Regions from separate parts of the Kitasatospora sp. NPDC058032 genome, predicted to be linked through region 3. Evidence: riboswitches for the same ligand, from Rfam matches in the RefSeq annotation. Region 3 holds a riboswitch; each other region holds the start of a gene.
The links. A riboswitch is a leader RNA that binds a small molecule or an ion and turns the genes downstream of it on or off. The one in region 3 is predicted to bind cobalamin.
Positions count from the first base shown of each region.

Region 1: another riboswitch for cobalamin. It lies ahead of ACFVUH_RS27640 (cobalamin biosynthesis protein); the one in region 3 lies ahead of ACFVUH_RS31995 (prenyltransferase/squalene oxidase repeat-containing protein).
Region 2: another riboswitch for cobalamin. It lies ahead of metE (5-methyltetrahydropteroyltriglutamate--homocysteine S-methyltransferase); the one in region 3 lies ahead of ACFVUH_RS31995 (prenyltransferase/squalene oxidase repeat-containing protein).

Region 1 is NZ_JBHVRK010000020.1:74,190-81,923, reverse strand. It holds gene ACFVUH_RS27655 (CDP-alcohol phosphatidyltransferase family protein) at 1-175, shown strand, start outside; gene ACFVUH_RS27650 (hypothetical protein) at 255-1,787, opposite strand; gene ACFVUH_RS27645 (alpha/beta hydrolase family protein) at 1,949-3,064, opposite strand; cobalamin riboswitch at 3,287-3,499, shown strand; gene ACFVUH_RS27640 (cobalamin biosynthesis protein) at 3,533-4,519, shown strand; gene ACFVUH_RS27635 (cobyric acid synthase) at 4,516-6,054, shown strand; gene ACFVUH_RS27630 (putative cobaltochelatase) at 6,051-7,734, shown strand, end outside.
Region 2 is NZ_JBHVRK010000016.1:46,368-54,101, reverse strand. It holds gene metE (5-methyltetrahydropteroyltriglutamate--homocysteine S-methyltransferase) at 1-1,811, opposite strand, end outside; cobalamin riboswitch at 1,966-2,204, opposite strand; gene ACFVUH_RS24420 (TetR/AcrR family transcriptional regulator) at 2,308-3,009, shown strand; gene ACFVUH_RS24415 (amidohydrolase) at 3,080-4,717, opposite strand; gene ACFVUH_RS24410 (APC family permease) at 4,818-6,236, opposite strand; gene ACFVUH_RS24405 (cytochrome P450) at 6,518-7,734, shown strand, end outside.
Region 3 is NZ_JBHVRK010000029.1:67,910-75,643, forward strand. It holds gene ACFVUH_RS31985 (hypothetical protein) at 1-1,164, shown strand, start outside; gene ACFVUH_RS31990 (flagellar hook-length control protein FliK) at 1,264-1,728, opposite strand; gene ACFVUH_RS31995 (prenyltransferase/squalene oxidase repeat-containing protein) at 1,758-2,819, opposite strand; cobalamin riboswitch at 2,921-3,060, opposite strand; gene ACFVUH_RS32000 (enoyl-CoA hydratase) at 3,212-3,985, opposite strand; partial or broken gene ACFVUH_RS32005 (CbtA family protein) at 4,034-4,492, opposite strand; gene ACFVUH_RS32010 (adenosylcobinamide amidohydrolase) at 4,456-5,235, opposite strand; gene cobF (precorrin-6A synthase (deacetylating)) at 5,511-6,272, shown strand; partial or broken gene ACFVUH_RS32020 (hypothetical protein) at 6,589-6,729, opposite strand; gene ACFVUH_RS32025 (DNA repair ATPase) at 7,121-7,734, opposite strand, start outside.

The DNA.
Region 1 (7,734 bases), on a different contig from region 3:
CGGCTGCCTGGCGGCCTGGGCGACCGGCCTGCCGGGCGGCGACAACCTGATGCACATCGGCGCGTTCGCGCAGATCGCACTCGCCGCGATGGCGCCGCTGCTGGTGATCCGCCGCAAGGTGGGCCAGAAGGTCGGCGACGTCCGGGCCCGCCGCGCGGAGTCGCGGATCGGCTGACGGTCCCCCTCGGGCATGCGCAAGGGCCCGGCTCCCCTCGGGGAGCCGGGCCCTTGCGCGTGTCCGGGACTCGGGGGCGCTACGCGCCGCCGCGGTGGACGCTGAAGGCCGAGCGGCGGGCCGCGCGGGCCACCCCCGGGTCCGGGTGGACGCCGGAGACCGCGGTCAGCACCGAGGCCGCCCGCGGGTGCCCGGACTGCCGGGCCCGGGCGAACAGCCGCACCGGGTCGCCGGCCGAGGCGCCCTCGACGTGGCCGACGAGCAGTTCCGTCTCCCCGTGGTCGAGCACGGCCGCGGCGGTGTCCACCCAGAGCCAGGCGGCGTCCTCCGCGCCCAGCACATCGGCCGGGGAGACCCCCTCGTCCGAGCGCTCGGCCAGCCAGAGCAGCGCGTAGGGGCGCAGCACCGGCTCGTCGACGGCGGCCCGGACGGCCTGCTCGGCGGTCACGCCGGCCACCCGCAGCGCCTCGAAGGCCAGGCCGCGCACCAGGGCGTCCTCACCCTGCGCGGCCTCCAGCAGCTCGGCCACCGCCCGGTCGGCCGGGCGGGCGGCCAGCCAGGCCCGGTACTCGGCGCGGGCCGGGCCCGGCGAGTAGTCGGCGCAGGCGCTCAGCAGCGCCAGCGCGCTCTGCTCGATGTGGCCGGCGGCGGTCTGCGCGACGGTGCAGATCTCCTCCAGCTTGGCCCGCACCGCCCAGTGCCCGAGCGGGGAGAGCTCGGCCGCGTTGTCCCGGCGGACCAGCGCGCCGACGGCGGCCAGGCCGTCCAGCATCCAGTCCAGGACGGCGGCGACGTCGGCCGGCGAGGCCGGGGTGTCGATCTGCGGCTCGCGGCAGGTGCCGCGCACGGCGGAGACGGCGGAGGCCGCGTGCGGGACGGGCGAGAGGCCGAAGGTGCCCTCGCCGCCGCCGACCCGGCGCTCGTCCAGGCCGCGCCGCAGCAGTTCCAGCAGTTCGGCGTCGGCCACCGGGCCGTCCACCAGATGGAGGAAGGAGAGCAGCTGCGGCGCCTGGTCGACGGCCTGCCCGGCGAGCACCGCGAAGACGCCGCGCAGGGCGGCGGGCGGGACCGGGGCGAGCAGCGTCCAGGCGTCGAACAGCGCCGACCAGCCGCGGACCACCGCCTCGTCGTCGTGCTCCCAGGCGTGCAGGCGCCAGCCGGGGCCGGCGCCGCCGTCCCGGGCCTCGACCAGGCCGACCAGCAGGGCCTGGCCCCACGCCTTGGCGGCGGCGCCCACCGTCATGGCGAGCGCGCGGCCGGCGGCGCGGGCGTCGTCGGGGAGCAGTTCGCCGCGCTTGTCGACCTCGTCGAGATCGCCGGCCCAGCGGGCGATCCGGACGGCGTCGACCAGCATGCGGCGGGCCAGCGGAGCGAGTTCGGCGGGGGCGGGGAAGCCCTCCGGAACGGGGACCCGGCCACGGCCGGGTGCGGGGGCGGGGCCTCGTCGGCGGGGTACGCCCGGGGCCCCCGGCCTGGCGCCGGCGGTGCGGTGGGCCGTTCCGGGGAGACGGGTCACCGTCGCACCGGTACCGATCGTCGGCGGGAGCGGGGCATCACGGTCGCGCGGATTCCGAGACGTCACGTCGAGCAGTCTTCCCCTTGTACCGGCCATCTGTCACATCCGGTTGTCCACGGGGGGCGGACGGGGGGCGCGGGGGCTCGACAAGATCGGGCAACAGAGGCCAAACCGGCTGGCTTGATCTATGTGGCGGGTTCATGCCACACGGAACGGGTGCGCCTCGGAATCCACCCGCCAGGGGGGGCGGAAGCGCGTCAGCAGAACGGCGTGAGCCAGCGGCGGAGGGTCTCGGCGTAACGGTCCGGGTCGGTGTTCCACAGCGCGGCGTGGTCGCCGCCGGGGAAGGCCTGGAGGTTGACCACGTCCGGGCGGCGGTGGGCGAGGCGCTCGGCCGCGGCGAACGGGGCCACCGGGTCGTCGGGGCCGTGCAGCACCAGAGTGGGCACCCGCAGGTCGGCACCCTCCGCCAGACGGGCGAAGTCGGCCAGATCCACGCCGGTGCGGCCCTCGGCCGCGAGCGCGCCGAGTTCGGCCGCCGCACCCCGGAAGCCGGCCCGGGCGGCGTCCCGGCGGGCGGTGGCCGGCCAGTCCAGCACCGGCGAGTCCAGGACGAGGCTGCTGATCGAGGGGGCGAGGTCCGAGCGGGCCGCGGTGTGCAGGACCATCGTGGCGCCGAGCGACCAGCCGTAGAGGACGACCCGGCCCGCGCCGGCGTCCAGGGCGGTGCGCACCGCCGCCTCGACGTCCCGCCACTCGGTCTCGCCGAAGTGGCCGAGGCCGTCCGGGGAGGCGGGCGCGCCGGCGTCGCCGCGGTAGGTGACGGCGAGCACGGGCAGGCCCAGGCGTCGCAGCTCGGGCAGGACGGGCAGGGTCTGCGCGCGGTCGGCGCCGGGGCCGTGCACCAGGACCACCCAGGTGCCGCGCTTGCCGTCCAGCCGCCAGGCGGGCATCGCGCCGAGCTCGCCCTCGACGGCGGTCTCGGCGAACGGCAGGCCGAGCGCCTGCCCCGGGTCGCCGAGGTGGACCCGGGGGGTGAAGCGGACCTCGGTGCCGGGGGTGAGGGTGCCGCGGTCGGCGCGCACCAGGCGGCGGGTGACGCCCTGCCCGTCGCGGTGCAGGACCTCCTCGACGACCGCGTGGCCGTCCTCGCCCCACTCGACCGCCCAGCGGCCGGGACGCTCGCTCACGGGGGTGCGGGTGAAGGTGGCCTCGCCGGCGCCGAGACCGCGGACGAGCACCGGGCCGCTGCGGGCGCGGGCCTCCTCGGCCGGGCGGACCATCCGCTCGGACGCCCGGCGGCCGATCACCAGCACGGCGGCCCCGGTGCCGACGGCGGCGGCCGCCACGGTGGCCGCGATTCCCCAACGCATACTCGCTCCCCGGTGCTCGGTGTCTGGCTCGGTGGTCGTGTCTGGCTCGGTGGTCCGGCTCGGCGTCCGGTCCGCTGTCCGGACCGCTGCCCGGACCCACCCCTCAGTCCACCCGCGCGGGCGCAGGGAAGCCAGTAGGACACGGCCGTACGGGTTGTTCCGGGAGGAAAATCACACCGGCATGACGGGGGCGCCCGAGGTGTGACCAACACCCGCCGCGACCTCGGTTGACTCCCGGTTCGGGCCCGTGATGGGATCCTTCAGCCAATACGGAGGCATGCAGAGGAAGCCGGTGCGAGTCCGGCGCGGTCCCGCCACTGTCACCGGGGAGCACGACCGGAACACGCCACGGCGGGCCGTCAGAAGCCGCTGGAAGGCCCGGGGTGTGCGTTCGACCCGGAAGCCAGGAGACTCTCGCCCCCGGTTCGTCGATCCAGGGCGCGGACCCTGAGTGAGGACACGCACGCGATGCTGCGCCCTGCCGTGCGCCCGCTGTGCCGGGCCGCCGTGTTCGGCGCCGGCGCCGTCGCCGGCTTCCTGGCCGACGCCCGCTTCGGCGACCCGCGCCGCGGCCACCCGGTGGCCGGCTTCGGTTCCGCCGCCGGCCGGCTGGAACGCCGGCTCTGGCGCGACCACCGCGCCGCCGGAGCCGCCTTCACCGCCGTCGCCGTGGGCACCGTCGCGGCCGGCGCGCTCGCCGCCGACCGGCTGCTGGCCCACCGTCCGCTCGGCCGGGCCGCCCTCGCCGCCGCCGCGACCTGGACGGTGCTCGGCGGCACCTCGCTGACCCGGGAGGCCCGCACCATCGGCCGTTCGCTGGCGGCCGGCGACCTGACGGCGGCCCGGGAGCGGCTGCCGCACCTGTGCGGGCGCGACCCGAGCGCACTGGACGAGCCGCAGCTGGCCCGCGCGGTCGTCGAGTCGGTGGCCGAGAACACCGCCGACGCCGTGGTCAACGCCCTGGTCTGGGGCGGTCTCGCGGGCACCCCGGGCCTGCTGGCGTTCCGCGCGGTGAACACCCTGGACGCGATGGTCGGTCACCGCTCGCCCCGCTACGCCCGGTTCGGCTGGGCCTCGGCGCGGCTGGACGACGTGGCCGGCTGGCCCGGCGCGCGGCTGACCGCTCTGCTGGCGGTGGCCGCCGCCCCCGAACCGCGCACCGCCTGGCGGGTCTGGCGGCGCGACGGCTCGGCGCACCCCAGCCCGAACGCCGGCCAGGCCGAGTCGGCCTTCGCCGGCGCGGTGGGCGTACGCCTCGGCGGCACGCTCCGGTACGGCGAGAGGGTCGAGCACCGTCCCGTGCTGGGCCGGGAGCTGCGCCCCGTCGGGGTGGACGACATCGAGCGGGCCTGCGTGCTCTCCCGACGGGTGGGCGCACTGGCCCTGGGTACGACGGTCGCCGGGCACCTGCTGCTCCGGGCGGCCCTGGACGGGATGCGGAGGGGCAGGGCATGAGCAAGGCACTGCTGGTCGCCGGGACGACCTCGGACGCCGGCAAGAGCGTGGTCACCGCGGGCATCTGCCGCTGGCTGGCCCGGCAGGGAGTCGCGGTCGCGCCGTTCAAGGCGCAGAACATGTCGCTGAACTCCTTCGTCACCGCGGACGGCGCCGAGATCGGCCGCGCGCAGGCGATGCAGGCCCAGGCGGCCCGGGTCGAGCCGGAGGCGGCGATGAACCCGGTGCTGCTCAAGCCCGGCGCCGACGGCCGCAGCCAGGTGGTCCTGCTGGGCCGCCCGGTCGCCGAGGTCGGCGCGCTGGACTACCGCGAGCGCAAGCCGGTGCTGCTGGAGCGCGCCCTGGAGTGCCTGGCGGACCTGCGCGCCCGCTTCGACGTGGTGGTCTGCGAGGGCGCGGGCTCGCCCGCCGAGATCAACCTGCGCGACCGCGACATCGCCAACATGGGCCTGGCCACCGCCGCCGGGCTGCCGGTCGTCGTGGTCGGCGACATCGACCGCGGCGGCGTGTTCGCCGCGATGTACGGGACGCTGGCGCTGCTGTCGGCGGAGGACCAGCGGCACGTGGCGGGCTGGTTCGTCAACAAGTTCCGCGGCGACGCGCGGCTGCTCGCCCCCGGGCTGGAGATGCTGCGCGAGCTGACCGGCCGTCCGGTGCTCGGCACCCTGCCGATGCTGCCGGACCTGTGGCTGGACGCCGAGGACTCGCTCGACCTGTCCACCGTCGTCGACCGGACCGCCGCGCGCGGCCCGCTCGGCGCGGACGTGCTGCGGGTGGCCGTGCTGCGCTTCCCCCGGCTGTCCAACTTCACCGACCTGGACGCGCTCGCCCAGGAGCCCGGCGTACTGGTCCGCTGGGCCACCCGGCCGGAGGAGCTGGCCGACGCCGACCTCGTCGTGCTGCCCGGCACCCGGTCCACCGTCGCCGACCTCGGCTGGCTGCGCGAGCGCGGCCTCGAACCGGTGCTCAAGGCGCGGGCGGCGGCCGGGCGGCCGCTGATCGGCGTCTGCGGCGGCTACCAGATGCTGGCGCGCTCGATCGTGGACGAGGTCGAGTCGAAGGCGGGCGCGGTGGACGGCCTCGGGCTGCTGCCGACGCGGGTGCGGTTCGGCGCGGAGAAGGTGCTCGGCCGGCCGGTCGGCGAGGCGTACGGGGAGCGGGTCGAGGGCTACGAGATCCACCACGGCGTCGTCGCGGTGGACGGCGGCGAGCCGTTCATCTCCGATGGCCACGGACACAGCCTGGACGGCTGCCGGGTGGGCCAGGTGTGGGGAACCACCTGGCACGGCGCGCTGGAGAACGACGGCTTCCGGCGGGCGCTGCTGCGCGACGTCGCGCAGGCCGCCGGCCGGGCCTTCGTCCCCGCGCCGGACACCTCGTTCGCCGACGCGCGGGAGGCCCGGCTGGACCGGCTGGGCGAGCTGATCGAGGAGCACGCGGACACCGACGCGTTGTGGAAGCTGATCGAGGGCGGGGTGCCGGCGGCCGGATCGCTGCCGTTCCTTCCGCCCGGGGCCCCTGGGGAGACTGCATGAGTGACGTCCGTTACCCGTTCACCGCGATCGTCGGCATGGCCGACCTGCGGCTCGGCCTGCTGCTGAACGCCGTCTCCCCGGCGGTCGGCGGGGTGCTGGTGCGCGGTGAGAAGGGCACCGCCAAGTCGACCATGGTGCGCGCGCTGGCCGGGCTGCTGCCGTCCATCGCGACCGTCGACGGCTGCCGCTTCGCCTGCGACCCGGCGGCGCCGGACCCGCAGTGCCCGGACGGCGCGCACGCCGGCGCCCCGGTCTCCGAGCGCCCCGCCCGGCTGGTCGAGCTGCCGGTCGGCGTCTCCGAGGACCGCATCGTCGGCTCGCTGGACCTGGAGCGGGCGCTCGCCGAGGGCGTCAAGGCCTACGAGCCGGGCCTGCTCGCCCAGGCGCACCGCGGCGTGCTCTACATCGACGAGGTGAACCTGCTCCAGGACCACGTGGTGGACCTGCTGCTGGACGCCGCCGCGATGGGCCGCTCCTACGTCGAGCGCGAGGGCGTCTCGGTGCGGCACGCGGCGCGCTTCCTGCTGGTCGGCACGATGAACCCGGAGGAGGGCGAGCTGCGGCCGCAGCTGCTCGACCGGTTCGGCCTGACGGTGGAGATCGCCGCGACCCGCGATCCGGCGGAGCGCGCCGAGGTGGTGCGCCGCCGGCTCGGCTACGACGCCGACCCGGCCGCCTTCGCCGCCCGCTTCGCCGGGGACGAGCGCGCGCTGGCGGACCGGATCACCGCCGCGCGCGAGCTGCTGGCGCAGGTGGAGCTGACCGACACGGCGCTGCGCCAGATCACCGCCGTCTGCGCGGCGTTCGAGGTGGACGGGCTGCGCGCGGACATCGTGATGGCGCGCACCGCCGTCGCGCTGGCCGCCTGGTCCGGGCGCACCGAGGTGCTGGCCGAGGACGTCCGCAAGGCCGCCCAGCTGGCACTGCCGCACCGCCGCCGGCGCAATCCCTTCGACGCGCCCGGGCTGGACGAGGAGCAGCTGGACCGGGTGCTGGAGGAGCACGCCGAGCCGGAGCCCGAGCCGCAGCCCGAACCCGGGCCCGCGACCGCCGAGGGGTCGCAGGAGGACCCGGACCCGGAGGGCGGCCCGGACGGTCCGGACGGCGACGGCCCGCAGGACGGCGGCCCCGACGGTGGCCCCGACGGCGGTGGCGGCGGCGCGCCGGAGCCCGCCGGCCCGGACGGCCCGCCCGTCGAGGCGGCGGACCCGGCGGCCGGGGAGGACCCCGCCCCGCAGCCCGTCCCGGCCCAGCACCCCGCCCCCGCCCGGGAGTCGGCGCCGGTCGCGGCCGGCGACCCGTACCGCACCCGGCTGTTCGCGGTGGACGGCACCGGGCGCGGCGCCCAGGGCCGCCGCTCCCCCGCCGAGACCGACGGCGGCCACACCGTCCGGGCCCGCCGCCCGCGCGGCCGGCTCGCCCGGCTGCACCTGAGCGCCACGCTGCGCGCCGCCGCCCCGCACCAGGTGGCGCGCGGGCGTTCCTCGCGCGCGCTGGTGCTGCACAAGGACGACTTCCGCGAGCAGGTGCGCCAGGGCCGGGAGTCCAATCTGGTGCTGTTCGTGGTGGACGCCTCCGGCTCGATGGCGGCCCGGCAGCGGATGACCGCCGTCAAGGGCGCGGTGCTGTCGCTGCTGATGGACGCCTACCAGCGCCGCGACAAGATCGGCATGATCACCT
Region 2 (7,734 bases), on a different contig from region 3:
TCCAGGTCGGTCACCTCGTCGCGCAGGGCCAGCGCCACCTGGCGGGCGGTGTCGGCGAGCGGCTGGTCGTCGCGGACGAAGGACCAGGCGAGCATGGTGACCGGGCCGGTGAGCATGCCCTTGACCGGGCGGTCGGTGAGGTCCTGGGCGTAGCGGTACCAGTCGACGGTCATCGGGTGCGGGCGGGAGATGTCGCCGGCGAGGACCGGGGGCCGCACGTAGCGGGTTCCGTAGGACTGCACCCAGCCGTGCCGGGTGGCGAGGTAGCCGGTGAGCTGTTCGGCGAAGTACTGGACCATGTCGTTGCGCTCGGGCTCGCCGTGCACGAGGACGTCCAGGCCCGCCTTCTCCTGGTAGGCGATCACCTCGCGCACCTCGGCCTCGATGCGCTCGCGGTAGGCGGCGGCCTCGATCCGCCCGGCGGTGAGGTCGGCGCGGGCGGCGCGCAGCTCGGCGGTCTGCGGGAAGGAGCCGATGGTGGTGGTGGGCAGCAGCGGCAGGCCGAGGCGGGCGTGCTGGGCCTCGGCGCGCCGCGGGTAGGCCTGGGTGCGGCGGGCGTCGGCCCCGGTGACGGCGGCGGTGCGGGCGCGCACGGCGGGGTCGCGGGTGATCGGTGAGGTGGCGCGGGAGGCCAGGTCGGCGCGGTTGGCGGCGAGTTCGGCGGTGATCGCGCCGGTGCCCTCGCGCAGGCCGCGGGCGAGCAGGGCGACCTCCTCGGCCTTCTGCCGGGCGAAGGCGAGCCAGCGGGCGATCTGCGGGTCGAGGTCGCGCTCGGCGGTCGCGTCGATCGGCACGTGCAGCAGGGAGCAGGACGGCGCCACGTCCACGTGGCCGGCCAGGCCGAGCAGGGTGGCCAGGGTGGCCAGCGACCGCTCCAGGTCGTTGATCCAGATGTTGCGGCCGTCGACGACACCGGCGACCAGACGCTTGCCGGGCAGTCCGCCGACGGCCGCGAGCTCGTCCAGGTTGGCGGCGGCCGGTCCGGTGAAGTCCAGGGCCAGGCCCTCGACGGGGGCCTTGGCGAGCACCGGCAGGGCCTCGCCCAGGCGGTCGAAGTAGCTCGCGACCAGCAGCTTGGGCCGGTCGGTGAGGGCGCCGAGGTCGCGGTAGGCCCGGGCGGCGGCGTTCAGCTCGGCCGGGGTGCGGTCCTGGACGAGCGCCGGCTCGTCGAGCTGGACCCACTCGGCGCCGGCCGCGAACAGGTCCGCCAGCAGCTCGGCGTAGACCGGGAGCAGCCGGTCCAGCAGGGTGAGCGGCTGGAAGTCCCCGGCCACGCCGGGGGCGGGCTTGGCCAGCAGCAGGTAGCTGACCGGGCCGACCAGCACCGGGCGGGCCCGGTGGCCCGCCGCCAGGGCCTCGGCCAGTTCGGCGACCGGCTTGCCGGAGTTCGCGGTGAAGGCGGTGCCGGGGCCGAGTTCGGGCACCAGGTAGTGGTAGTTGGTGTCGAACCACTTGGTCATCTCCAGCGGCGCGGCCTCCTGGGTGCCGCGCGCCATGGCGAAGTAGCCGTCGAGCGGGTCGGCCTCGACGGCGGCCCGGTGGCGGGCGGGGATCGCGCCGACGGCGACGGTGGTGTCGAGCACGTGGTCGTAGAGCGAGAAGTCGCCGGTGGGGACCTCGTGGACGCCGGCCTCGGCGAGCCTGCGCCAGCTCTCCCGGCGCAGTCCGGCGGCGGCGGTGTGGAGGGCGTCGGCGGTGACCGTGCCCTTCCAGTAGCCCTCGATCGCCTTCTTGAGTTCCCGGTTACGGCCCTGCCTGGGGTAGCCGTGGACGGTGGCCGTGGTCGCCGCGGCCGCGGACTTCGTGGTCAAGGGACTCTCCTTCGCGAGCCTGTCTCCTGGACCCGGCGACGACACGGGGGCACGAAGGGGTGACGGACCGGACGGGCACCCGCGCCTGCGCACGGCTCCGCCTGGTCTGCACGCCGACCCGCCCACGAGGTCACCGGGATGGCCGCGCGCGATCGGTCGCGCACGGGCAGCGGGCAGGTCTTCGGACTCGCGGGCACGCCCGCCCTCGTCGAGGGCGGACACCTACTGGCCGTCGCTTCCCAGACCCGTCCCGGGTCCAGTGCGTATGACGGCGTTCGTTCCCACTCACCGCTGCGGGGCAGTCCCGGACTGGCCAGTCGAAAGGCGTCACCGGGTTCCCTCTTACGACGTCCTGTCTGGCGGACAGGACGAACCAGCTGCCCGGCCAGCCTAGAGGCTGGGCGGCCGCCCCGTCACCCGGATATCCCCGAACGTCCGTCCAGCGGTACCGTCGCGCCCCTGTGCTACGTCAAGCATGTTGTCGTAGCCTGCCGGGATGAGCGAACGCGTAGTGCCCGAACCCCAGCGGCGGCGCCGACGGCCCACCAAGCAGGGGGTGGTGCTCTCCCACGAGCTGATCGTCGGCACGGCCCTGCGGCTGATCGGGCAGCACGGAGCGGAGGCGCTGACCGTACGCCGGCTCGGCACCGCGCTGGGGGCCGATCCCAGCGCCGTCTACCGCTACTTCCACAGCGCCGACGACCTGCTGCTCGCCGTCGCGGACGAGCTGATCGGCCGCGCCCAGGAGGGCTGGCGGGCCACCGGGGACTGGCGGGCGGACCTGCGGGCGATCGGTCTGCGCATCCACGCCAGCTACCAGGCCCACCCGCAGGCCGCCCTGCTCGCCGCCCACCGCACCACCGGGCGCACCCACGAGATCGCCGCCGTCGAGGCGATCCTCGGCGTGCTGCGCACCGCGGGCTTCCCCGACCCGGAGGCCGTGCGGATCTACCACGCGTTCGTCGACCAGAGCCTCGGCTTCGCCGCGCTGGACGCCGCCGCGCTCGCCCTGCCCGCCGCCGCGCAGACGGCGGACCTGCGGGTCTGGCAGGCCTCGTACGCGCGGGTCGACCCCGCGGCCAACCCGCACATCGCCGCCACCGCGCACCTGCTCGCCGCCGACATGCGGCGCAGCGGCTACCCGTTCGCACTGGACCTGCTGCTGGACGCCGTCGAGGCCCGGCTGGCGGCGCGCTGAGCGCGACCGCCGGCCGGGCGGGCGGGTGATACGGACCGCTGACGCTCGGGCGACGGGCGGCCGGGCCCGGTCAGTCGGCCGTGTGGACCAACTCGCCGCCGACGTAGGTCCGCAGGACCCGGGCCCCGGCGATCCCGTCGGCCGGGCCGGTGAGGATGTCGCGGTCCAGCACGACCAGGTCGGCCCACCGGCCCGGGGCGAGCACCCCGGCGTCGTCGACGCCGTTCACATGCGCGGAGCCGGCCGTGTAGGCGGCGATCGCGGAGGCGAGGTCGAGCCGCTGCTCGGGCAGGAACACCCGGTCGTCGGTGGCGTCCGGCTCCCTCCGGTTGACGGCCACGTGCAGTCCGGCCAGCGGGTCCGGGCTGCTCACCGGCCAGTCGCTGCCCGCCGCCAGGGTGGCGCCCGCCCGCTGGAGCGCGCCGAACGGGTACTGCCACGCGGCGCGCTCCGGGCCGAGGAAGGGAATGGTCAGCTCGTCCATCTGCGGCTCGTGCGCCGCCCACAGCGGCTGGATGTTGGCGACGGCGCCGAGCCGGGCGAAGCGCGGCACGTCGTCCGGGTGGACCACCTGGAGGTGCGCCAGGTGGTGCCGGGTGCCGCGCCGGCCGTTGGCGGAGCGGGCGGCCTCGACCGCGTCCAGCGCCTCGCGCACCGCCCGGTCGCCCAGCGCGTGGAAGTGCACCTGGAAGTCCAGTGCGTCCAGGTCGGTGACGTACCCGCGCAGGGCGAGCGGATCGACGAAGCTGAGGCCGGAGTTGGCGGTCGCGCAGCCGCAGCCGTCGAGGTAGGGGCTGGTCATGGCGGCGGTGAAGTTCTCCGCGATGCCGTCCTGCATGATCTTCACCGAGCCGGCCCGGAACCGTCCGTGCGCCAACGCGGCGCGCCGCTCGACGAGTTCGGGGATCTGCTCGGCGCCCCGGTCGCGGTCCCACCAGAGCGCTCCGGTCACCCGGGCGGTCAGCGCGCCCGAGCGCGCGGCGGCCAGGTAGGCGTCGGACGGGTCGGGCTGGCCGTTGAACTCCCCGAGCAGGGCGTCCTGCCAGCCGGTGACGCCGAGCGAGTGCAGCAGCCGCTGCGCGCGCAGCAGCCCGTCCAGCCGGTCGGCGGCGGTGGCCGGCGGCAGCAGCCGGGCCACCAGGGCGGTGGCGCCTTCCTGGAGGGTGCCGCTCGGGGTGCCGTCGGGCTCCCGCTCGATCCGTCCGTCGGCCGGGTCGGGGGTGTCGCGGTCCAGGCCGGCCAGCTCCAGGGCCCGGGTGTTGGCCCAGGCGCCGTGGTGGTCGCGGTTGGTCAGGTAGACCGGGCGGTCCGCGACGACGCTGTCGAGCAGTTGGCGGGACGGCAGTCCGCCGTCGAAGCTCTCCATCGACCAGCCGCTGCCGGTGATCCACTCCTGCTCGGGGTGGGCCTCGGCGTAGTCGCGGATCCGCGTCAGGTAGTCGGTGACGCCGACCGTGCCGGTGAGGTCGCAGGCGGCCAGCTCGGCGCCGCCGAAGACCGCGTGGACGTGCGCGTCCTGGAAGCCGGGAAGCAGCAACTTTCCGGCAAGGTCGACGACTTCGGTCCCGGGACCGATCAGCTCGCGGACCTCGTCGTGGCCCACGGCGGTGATCCGTCCACCGGTCACGGCCAGGCTGGTCGCCCGGGTCCGGGCGGCGTCGCCGGTGTGCACGGGGCCGCGGGTGAAGACCAGATCGGCCTTGGTCATGGGTGGTGCTCCGTTCTCGGGTGGTACGGGGTCGTGCGGGGTCGTGCGCGGTGGTACGGAGTCCTGCGGGGTGGTGCGAGGCGGTTCAGGTGGTACGAGGTCAGCGGGTGCCGCCGAGGAAGTACGGCGAGCGCCGCCGCCAGCGGGCCCAGGCCGCCGCGGGCAGGCCGCTGACGATCATCAGTACCACCACCGAGAGCTCGAACCAGCCGTTGTCGGCGGAGAGTTCGAAATGGTCGGTGGAGTCGTAGAAGGTCCAGGCCAGATAGCCGCCGACGACGAGCAGTGTCGCCGCGCCGAGCAGCGGGCCGACGACCGCCCGCAGGCCCTCCAGCAGGTCGGTGCGCAGCAGGTGGCGGAAGCGGACGGCGGCCGCGACGGCGGTGAGCGCGTAGTAGAGGGCGACGATGATGCCGATCGCGTTGACGGCCGCCGCGATGAGGTCGTTGACGGTCGGGACGGCGACCGAGCAGAGCGCCAGCAGCACCGCGACCCCGGTGATCAGCAGGGTGCCGGTGGCGGGCGTCGAGTGCCGGGGGTGCAGCCGGGTCCACACCGGGCCGAGCACGCCGTCGCGCCCCATCGCGTAGAGCCCGCGGGCGGTCGGGATCACCGAGGACTGCAGCGAGGCCACCGCGGAGAGCATCAGCGCGATCAACGGCAGCGCGGCCAGCGGCTGGTCGGCCAGCCGGGCTCCGAAGTACGCCAGACCGTGCGCGCCGTTGTCCGCCAACTCGCCGAGCGGGAGCACCCGCTGGAAGGCCGTTCCGGCGAGCAGGAAGAGCAGCAGCATCACCACCAGGGCGAGCGTGCCGCCCCGGGAGGCGTCCCGCGGGTCGCGGACCTCCTCCCCCACGCTGAACACCGACTCGAATCCCCAGTAGCAGAACACCGCCAGCACCATGCCCTGCGCCAGGGCCTCGAAGGACGGGATCGCGAAGGGGTTGAACCACTGGAGCGAGAACGGCTGGTCGCCGGCGAACAGCCCGTACCCGCAGAAGCCGAGCAGCACCGCGTACTCGAAGACCAGCAGCGCCTTCTGCAGCCGGGCGGCCAGGTCGAGCCCGCGCACCGCGACCAGCGCGGCGCCGATCAGGACGACCAGGCCGATCAGGGTGCACTGGACGGTCGAGTCCGCGTCGAGCCGCAGGCCCGCGATGCTGCGCAGGTGGGCCAGGTCGAGGAGCTGGACGATCGAGGAGCCGGTGACGGTCGTGGTGTAGGCCATGAACACCACGGTGCCGACGGTGTTCACCCAGCCGGTGAGGAAGCCGAGCCAGGGGTTGAGCGTGCGGCCCACCCAGCGGTAGCTGCTGCCGGCGTCCGGCTCCGAGGCGTTCAGCCGTCCGTAGCCGCCCGCGATGGCGAGGACCGGGAGGAAGGCCAGCAGCATGATCGCGGGGAGGTGCAGCCCGACGACCCCGGCCATCAGGCCCAGGCCGATGCCGATGCTGCTGGTCGCGGCGGTGCTGGAGGCGGCGATGGCCGCCCCGTCGAGGAGGCCGAGCGAGCGGCGCATGGAGAGGTGGGAGCTGTCGGCGCCCGTTCTCGGACCGCCGCCCGTGGCCTTCACCGTCGATGCCAAGGGATCACCGCCTTGAGGGTGGGGTGGGGGTGGGGGAAGTGCGAGCCATGAAACCGGGGGCGCCGGGACACGTCAATGCTGTTGTCATAAGGGAGGGGGCGCCGCCCCCCGGCGCGCGGAACAATGGTGAGCGCCCTTACGCCACCGCCCCGGCCGGTCGTACGGTCGCCATCGGCCGACCGTTTCCGACCGCCGCTCCCGGTCCAGGAGGGCCCATGGAACCCCGCTGCCCCATCACCCACGTGCTCGACACCCTCGGCACCGACCTGCACGCCGAAGCCGCCCATCTGCGCACCCACGGCCCGGCCGTCCGGGTCGAACTCCCCGGCCGGGTACTGGCCTGGTCGGTGACCCGCGCCGACGTCGCCAAGCGCCTCCTCACCGACCCCCGGCTCGCCAAGAACGCCCGCCGCCACTGGCCCGACTGGATCGACGGCCGGGTCGGCCCGGACTGGCCGCTGGCCAGCTGGGTCGCGGTGGAGTCGATGTTCACCAGCGACGGCGAGGACCACCACCGGCTGCGCACGCTCACCTCGCCCTCGTTCGGCCCGCGCCGGGTGGAGGCGCTGCGGCCCCGGGTGCGGGCGATCACCGCCGCCCTGGTCGACGGGCTGCGCACGGCGGCGCCCGGCGAGCGCGTCGACCTGCACACCCGGCTGTCCTATCCGCTGCCGACCACGCTGATCTGCGACCTGTTCGGAGTCCCGGAGGAGCAGCGGCCCGAGGTGCGGCGGGTGGTGGACGGCGCCCTGGAGACCGACGCCGCCCCCGAGCACGCCAAGGCCCTGCTCGACGACCTGTTCGCCGCGATGGCCCGGCTGGCCGCCACCAAACGGGCGACGCCGGGCGACGACATGACCAGCGACCTGATCGCCACCCGCGACGCCCAGGGGTCCCGGCTGAGCGAGCCGGAGCTGGTCTCCACCCTGATCCTGATGATCGGCGCCGGGTCGGAGACCACCGTCAACCTCATCGACCACGCGGTGGCGCTGCTGCTCGCCCACCCCGGGCAGCTGGCGCTGATCCGCTCCGGCGAGGCGACCTGGCGCGACGCCATCGAGGAGACGCTGCGCCTGGAGGCACCGGTGATGCACCTGCCGATGTACTTCGCGGCCGAGGACGTCGACCTCGGCGAGGGCGTGCTGATCCGCGCCGGCGAGCCGATCCTGTTCGCCTTCGGCGCGCCCGGGCGCGACCCGGCGCTGCACCCCGACCGGCCGGAGGAGTTCGACCTCACCCGGCCCGACAAGACCCACCTGGCCTTCGGCCACGGCCGCCACTACTGCCTGGGCGCGCTGCTCGGCACGATGGAGGCCGAGGAGGCGCTGAGTGCCCTGTTCGGCGCCTTCCCAGACGTCGAACTCGCGGTTCCGGTGGAGGAGTTGCTCCCGCAGGAGTCCTTCATCGTGAACGCCCTGCAGGCCCTGCCGGT
Region 3 (7,734 bases):
GTGACTCCCGGCGGCGACATCACCAAGAACGCCCGCCTCGTCTACCGCAACCAGCTCGCGGCCGCCGGCTGGCCGGGCACCTCGCCGGTCGCCACCGACTACCAGCGGGGCACCCTGAACGCCTACGCCGCCGGCATCGACCCGGCCCGCGTCGGCCCGGGCCGTAACCTGATCGCCGACGCGGTCTCGTACTGGCAGACCGCCGAACCCGGTTACTGGGGCCCGTCCGCCAACTTCAACGGCACCGTGTTCGGTCTCCTCGCCCTCGGCGGCGCCAGGACCCAGAGCGGTGCCCAGCGCATCCCGCAGTCCCTGTTGGACGCCTCCGTCACGGCCGTGCGGGCCAACCAGCACACGGACGGTGGCTGGAACTACACCAAGGCCGCCGGTGACCCCACCGAGCTCGGTACGGGCAGCGACATCGACATGACCGGGGCCGCGATGGCTTCCCTGTGCGTCGGCGGCGTCCCCAACACCGACCCGGCGGTCGTCGCCGCCAAGAACTTCTTCAAGGGCAAGCTGCTGGCTTCCGGGGCGTTCAACGCCATGTGGGGCGTCAACACCGACTCCAACGGCTGGGCCGTCTCCGGCCTGAACGCCTGCGGCATCAACCCCCAGGGCGCCGACTTCACCAGCGGCACCGGCAAGACCCCGATCGACTTCCTGATCTCCCAGCAGTTCAAGCCCGGCGGCGGCTTCAAGTACCAGCCCACCGACACCACCCCCTCCCCCTACGCCTCCGTCGACGGCCTGCGCGCCGTCGCCGGCGCCGGCTTCACCGCCGCCCCGCCCGCACCGGCCACCGCCGGCGAGCCGACCTGGTCCGCCACCACGAGCTTCACCGCCGGGACGGCCGCCAGGCTCGCCCTGGTCGTCGACGACGGCACCGGCGCGCTCAAGGTCTGCGCCGTCACCGTCAACCCGACCGGCACGACCGCGACGCTCGGCGACGTCCTCGACGCGGCCGCCACCGCCACCCCGGGCGGTTGCGTCACCGCCGTCACCCCCGCCACCGGCGGCGGGACGATCACCGCGCTCAACGGCACCGCCAACAGCGGCTCCTCCACCTGGAAGGTCAGCCTGGACGGCGCCACCGCCACCGCCGCCACCCGGGCCACCATCGTCCACGTGGGCGACACCGTCTCGCTGCGCTTCGGCAGCTGATCCGGGACCGGCCGCACCGGACGGCCTGACCACCCCTGGAACCGCCGGTGCCCCGGTCTCCGTCGCGGAGGACCGGGGCACCGGCTGTGCGAACGGGTGTCAGGGGGCGGTGATGCCCGGCTGTGCACCCGCGCCGAAGGCCCAGCCCTCGACATCGCCGGGGGCCGGGTTGTAGCTGGCGGCGCCGAGGCTGCTGTATGACCAGGGTCCGCCGTGCTGGGCGTGCCAGTACGACCAGTACGCGCTGCCGGTGGGGTTGGTGCAGGTCGTCGGCAGGGCGTTGATGGTGCAGACGAAGCCGGGGTAGCGCGGGTGGAAGGTGTACGAGAATCCGGCGCCGGTGAGCGCGGCGAGTCCGCTGGCCGGGTCGCCGGGCGCGCAGCCGGTCTGGATGCCGCCGCCGACGGCGGTGAAGTCGACCACGACGGTGACGCCGGTGGTGCCGGTGCAGGCGGCAGCCCGGGCCTCGGGGGCGTGCACGGCGCCGGCGCCGAGGAGGCTCACGGTCAGCGCTGCGACGGCGGCGAGCGAGCCGAGGGTGCGGCGGGTCAGGTGCTCGGTCATCAGGTCTCTCCTCGTGCGGTCGCGGGCGGTCAGGGGGTGGCGGGCGCGGGGCAGGCCAGGGTGGGCGCGTCCTGGCGCGCACCGGCGGCGGAGAGGGTGGCCAGCGGGGTGCCGGCCAGGCCGAGGACGGCCTGGCCGGTCGCCCGGGCCGCGTTGCCGGGGTTGAAGCCGGAGGCGTCGTAGGCGACCGCGCCGCGCACGGCCGGGTCGGCGTCGCAGCGCTGCTGGAACTTGACCAGGCGGCTCCAGCCCTTGAGACCGGCGCCGAAGCGGGCGTTGGAGAGCAGCGCCTGGGTCGCGAGACCGGTGGAGTTGGCGTTGGACGTGGTGGACCCGGCGGCCGAGAAGCCGCCGTCGGCGTTCTGGTGGGCGGTCAGCCAGCCGAGCCCGGCGGCCGCCTTGGCCGCGCGGCCGGTGGCGGCGAGCGCCTGGACGGCGAGGGCGGTGGCGTCCGTGTCGCTCGTGCAGGCGGCCTGGCCGAAGGAGACCGGGAAGCCACCGTCCGCGCACTGGCTGCCGGCCAGGAAGTCGACGGCGGCGGCCGGGGCGCCACCGGGGGTGCGGTGCAAGGCGATCAGGGCGAGCGACTGGCCGAAGGCGTTGCTGTAGTCGCCCCACTGGGAGCGGTCGGAGAAGCGGCCGCTCGGGGCCTGGAGCGAGCGCAGCCGGGCGGGCAGGTCGACGCCGCCGAACGCGGTCGGGTCCGCGCCGCGCACCTCCGCGGCGAGCAACAGCTTGGCGGTGGCGCCCGCGTAGGCCTCGGTGGTGCCGTCGCCGAGGTAGCCGGTGAGGATCGCGGGCTGCGCGAGCCAGGCGGTCGCCCTGGCGGCGGCGGTGTCCGCGCTGCGGGAGGCCGCGAAGGCCAGGACGGCGTCGATGGTGAGGCCCTGGTCGGGGTAGGCGGTGCCGTCGAAGACGGACTCGAAGTGGTCGCCGTCGACGAGCCGGCGGGCCAGCCATCCAGCTGCGGCGGTGTCCGGACGGATCGTGGGCGAGTCCGCCCCGACCGGTGCGGCGACCGCCGGAAGGGCAGTGGCAAAGGCGATGGCCGGTATCGCGAGGAGTCCGAGGGTGCGGCGGAGCGTGGTCACGAGGTTCCTTTCCGGGCCTGGACGCAGGGGCCCGGAGGGAGCGTCGGCGCGTGCCGGGGCAGCCCACGGAGCTCCGGCCCGCAGACCACGACGGGAGGAGTGGACGACACATCTCCGCCGACGGGTACTCGGGCTCGCCGCCGACACGGGGTCGACGGCCTACCGTTGCGGGTCAGCGCCGGATTCGGACCGGCTTCCCCCGACGGCGGAGTCGGAACATGACGGCCCATCATGACGAGGCGTGAAACGAGGGTCAAGAGCCCAGTACGACCAATCGCGGGAGGACCCGTCAGGTCGTCGACGACCGACCTCCGGGAAGCACCGGACCGGTCCCGGACGTCCCACGACCGTGGTGCGGCGCCCCTCTACCGGGCGCCGCACCGCGGCGGGCGTCAGCGGTGGGTGAAGGAGGCCGGGCGCTTCTCGGCGAAGGCCGCCATGCCCTCCTTCTGGTCGGCGGTGGCGAACGTGGCGTGGAAGAGGCGGCGTTCGAAACGGACGCCCTCGGCGAGGGTGGTCTCGAAGGCGCGGTTGACGCTCTCCTTCATCATGATCGCCGCCGGGGCGGACATCGCGGCGACCTTCTCCGCCGTCGCCAGCGCTTCGGCGAGCAACTCGCCCGCCGGGACGACGCGGGAGACCAGGCCGGCCCGTTCGGCCTCCTCGGCGCCCATCATCCGGCCGGTGAGGCACAGCTCCATCGCCTTCGCCTTGCCGACCGCCCGGGTGAGGCGCTGCGAGCCGCCGATGCCCGGGATGACGCCGAGCTTGATCTCCGGCTGGCCGAACCTCGCGGTGTCGGCGGCGAGCAAGATGTCGCAGAGCATCGCCAGTTCGCAGCCGCCGCCCAGTGCGTAGCCCGCGACGGCGGCGACGACCGGCTTGCGGAGACGGCCGAGCTCGTCCCAGGCGGCGAACCAGTCGCCGAGGTAGGCGTCGACGAACTCCAGCGACCGCATCTCCTTGATGTCCGCGCCGGCCGCAAAGGCCTTCTCGGATCCGGTGATCAGCAGGCAGCCGACCCCCGGGTCGCGGTCGAAGTCCCGTGCCGCAGCGATGACTTCGTTCACCCATCCGCCGCTCGGCGCGCGGAGCAGGCACCCCCGAGTGACCGCCGCGGGTGCGCAGACCCCGGCGACCTGCCCCACCTCTGGCACCGAACCCACCGAGCGGTGCAGCGGCCCCGCAACGCGACCGAGCACGACGTTGTCCGGCAGGACGAGGGCGAGCACGGCCATCACCACGGCGTAGCCGAGGCCGGCCGCGACGACGGCGTTCCAGGTGCCCAGACGCGGAGCCAGGCGCTTGCCGAGGATCACCGCGGCGACGCCGATCAGCACGCTGAGCGCGATCATCAGGAAGAACAGCGCGGTGCGCTTCCCGATGGTGTCCGGGTTGCCGACCGCCGGCGGCATCGCCGGGTACTTGAGAAACGTGCCCGACCCGGCGGCCGCGCCGCACGGCGGCGAGTCCGTGCGGCAGTTCTGCGCCCGGGTGGGCGCCTGGCTGGACGGCACGGCGGCCGCGCTGGGCGGCCGGGTGCTGGTGGTCGCCGAGCCGGTTTCGACGGCTCCTGGGTGGCGCACCCCGGCCGGTCGTCCTGAGGCTCCTGCGGACGGCTCATCACCCACCCCGCTCACCGGCCGGCGTGCAGGACGTTCTCGCGGCAGCACTCGGGGCTCGGCCCCTGATGGGGTACGGCAGGTCCACGGTCCCGCCGCCGGCGGTCGCGCTCAGCCCCGTCGAGCACGGCTCGGTGCACGGCACGGGCCAGCCGGGACCCCCACACGGAGCGCGGGCCGCCGAACGGGTCGGCCGCCGCAGGCGTGTCCGGTGTGCGGACGGCCACGCACACCGCGTCGGACGGCGTCCCGGAACAGTCGTACCCGGCCTCCAAAAGGGCTTGCACCTTGGCCTCGGTGGCCGTCGCGAGCAGGTTGACCAGACCGCCGTCGGTCACCTGGGCCGGCACCACCGCGAGGATGTTGATCGTTCCGGGAACGAACGCGCCCGGCGCGAACAGGACGGGCACCGACGCGGCGGGGTCAGCGGCCCACGTCGGGACCCCGATGCCGGTCGTCACCAGGGCAACGACGCCACCGTCCTCGCTCCACGTGCAGTCGTCGACCTCGGCGGCGGTCATCAGGCCGACGCCCGGCCCGCTCAGGCCTTCGGCCGCCGCGAGCTCCGCCAGGTGCCGATCGGGGTCCATGCGGGAGTAGCCGGACCTGACCTGGGCGTTCAGCACCCAAGCGCGCTCGCCGAGCCCCCCGCCCAGGACGGCACTGCTGACCATCCGCCACCCCGGGCCGGCCTCCCACACCAACTGGTGGCGGCACGAGCCGTCCTCCGTCCGGGCACGCCGCAGGACGACGGGTGGCCGCTGCTCCGGCACGAAGCTGTCCGTGGTACTCACCTCTCGGCACTCGGGATCCGCCCAGCCCTCCCCCGGCTCTCGGGCGCGCGGTGGCCGCCGGCCGGGGCGGCCGGGGATTCCAGCGGCCCGCAGCATCCGCAGCCGTTCCTCCCCCGCCCGTATCCGCGAACGTATCACTGCCTCCGGTTCGCCGAATTCGCCGGAACCCACCCGCTCCCTACGAGGAATCCGCAGGTGGCGCGGCCCGCGGGGAGGTGTCCGGTCGCGGCCGACGCCGGCGACCACCGGGTCCGGGATCCGGCAGAATCGCGGTCATGCGGCAGATCATCGTCATCGGCATCGGTGCGGGCGACCCGGACCACCTCACCCTGCAGGCGGTCAAGGCCTTCGCCCGCACCGACGTCTTCCTCCTCCTCGACAAGAACGAGCAGCGCCAGGACCTCATGCGCCTGCGGCGGCGGATGATCGAGGAGCACGCCCGGCCCGGTCATCGCGTGGTCGAGGTACCGGACGCCGAGCGCGACCGGACCACCCCGGCCTACACCGAGGCCGTCGAGGACTGGCGCCGGCGTCGGGCCGAGCTGGTCGGCCGGCTCGTCGCCGAGGAACTCGGCCCGGACGGCACGGGCGCGCTCCTGGTCTGGGGCGACCCGAGCCTGTACGACAGCGTGACCGCCGTCCTCGACGAGGTCCTGACCGCCGACCCGGGCGCGTTCCGCTACGAGGTCGTGCCCGGGATCAGCAGCGTCTCGGTGCTCGCCGCACAGCACCGCACCACCCTCACCCGGGTGGGCCACCCGCTGCGGATCACCACGGGCCGCCGCCTGGCCGAGGACGGCTTCGGCCCTGGGAGCGAGGACACCGTGGTGATGCTCGACGGCCAGGCCGCCTTCGACCGGATCGACCCCGAGGGCGTGCACATCCACTACGGCGCCTACCTCGGCGCCCCGGACGAGATCCTGGTCTCTGGTCCGCTCGACGAGACCGCCGCGGAGATCACCCGCCGGCGCCGGGAAGCCCGCGAGCGCAAAGGCTGGATCATGGACACCTACCTGCTCCGCCGCACCGAGGACTGACCGGCCGGCACCCGGCGGGCGCGCAGGGCCCGGCCGGCGCCTCCGGCGGCGCCTGTTGCAGCACGCGCACGCGTGCGCTACTCACGCCGAGCTGTCGCCGGGTGGCCGGCAGGCTCTCGTACTCCCGGTCTGTGAGGACGGTCAGGACCTGCCCGTTGATGCGGAAGCGGCGCGCTGCTGGTCTCCTGCTCATGCAGGGCCCCCTTCCTCACGGCGGAAACGCGCTTCCCCGCGATCGTCCATGAGGAGATGGGAGGCGCCTGGGGCGGGCGCGGTACTCGTACCGCGCCCGCCCTCTCGCGCTCACGCCGGTCTGTCAGCCGGCGACTTCCTCCCGCAGGCGGCGGGCGGCACCGACCAGGCTCTCCAGAGAGGCCCATGTCTCCGCCCAGCCGCGGGTCTTCAGGCCGCAGTCGGGGTTGACCCACCGCCGCTCGGCCGGGATCGCCGCCAGTCCGGCGAGCGCGGCGCCGCGCTGCCACCAGCGGCGCGTCGGCGCGGCGCCCTGCCCGAAGTCGGTCAGCGCGGCGCGGGTGACCCGCAGCGCTTCGCTGTTCAAGTCCTCTGACTGCTCGGTGAGTTCTTCCAGCAGCCGGGTGTCGATGTGCTCGCTGGCCATCATGTCCCGTCTCGGCTCGGCGGCCCGGCCGAATGCCGGACCGCTTCCTCCCGGCCTTCGGCACCCTCCCCGCCCCGGCTTGGCCGCCGGGCCGGAACCGACGGCGATTCACCTGTGCGGGTGAGTTCACCGGAGGCAAAGTTGACGGCACGGACCGGTTCCTCACCGGGGCCGGTACGTCGTCCCCGGCCCCGGCCCGATACCACCACCGTCCCGCGCGGCGGTGGCGTCAGTGCGCGTTCGGGCTTCCCGTTCGGAGTGTCTCCCAACGGGATTCCTCGTCGGCGGTGAGGGTGCCCCGCAGTTCGGCGAGCTTGAGGAGCTGGGCTTCCGCCGCGGCACCGAGGGTCCGGGCCTCGGCGCGGTAGTGGTCGGTGACGAGGGCGTCGACTTCGGTGTCGTCCATGGTGGGAACGACGCGCCCGGCGATCCTGGCCATGTTCCGGTACGAGCCCTGGAGCAGGAACGGCGGCTCGGTCCGGCTGCTGTCGGTCCGGGCGGCGGAGTCGATGTAGGCGCGGTTGACGGCGAGGACGGTCGTGCGGATCCGCAGCAGCTTGGCCAGGACCGCGGTCATCCGCTCGGTCTCGGCCGCGGACCACGGCCGGGAGAGCGCCCGCCCCGCGGGTTCTCCGGCGGCCAGGCGCAGCAGGGTCTCCAGGTCGGCGTGTTCGGCGGTGGCCAGCGGTGCCAGGTGGGGGTTGGCGGTCAGAACGTTCTCGATGAAGCTGAGGGCGAAGAGGTCCTCGCGGCCCGCGACGACGTCGCCGAGGTCCCACACGTCGGCGCGGTTGGCGAGCATGTCGGGGATGCGGAAGGCCCGCCCGGATTCGGAGTAGGGGT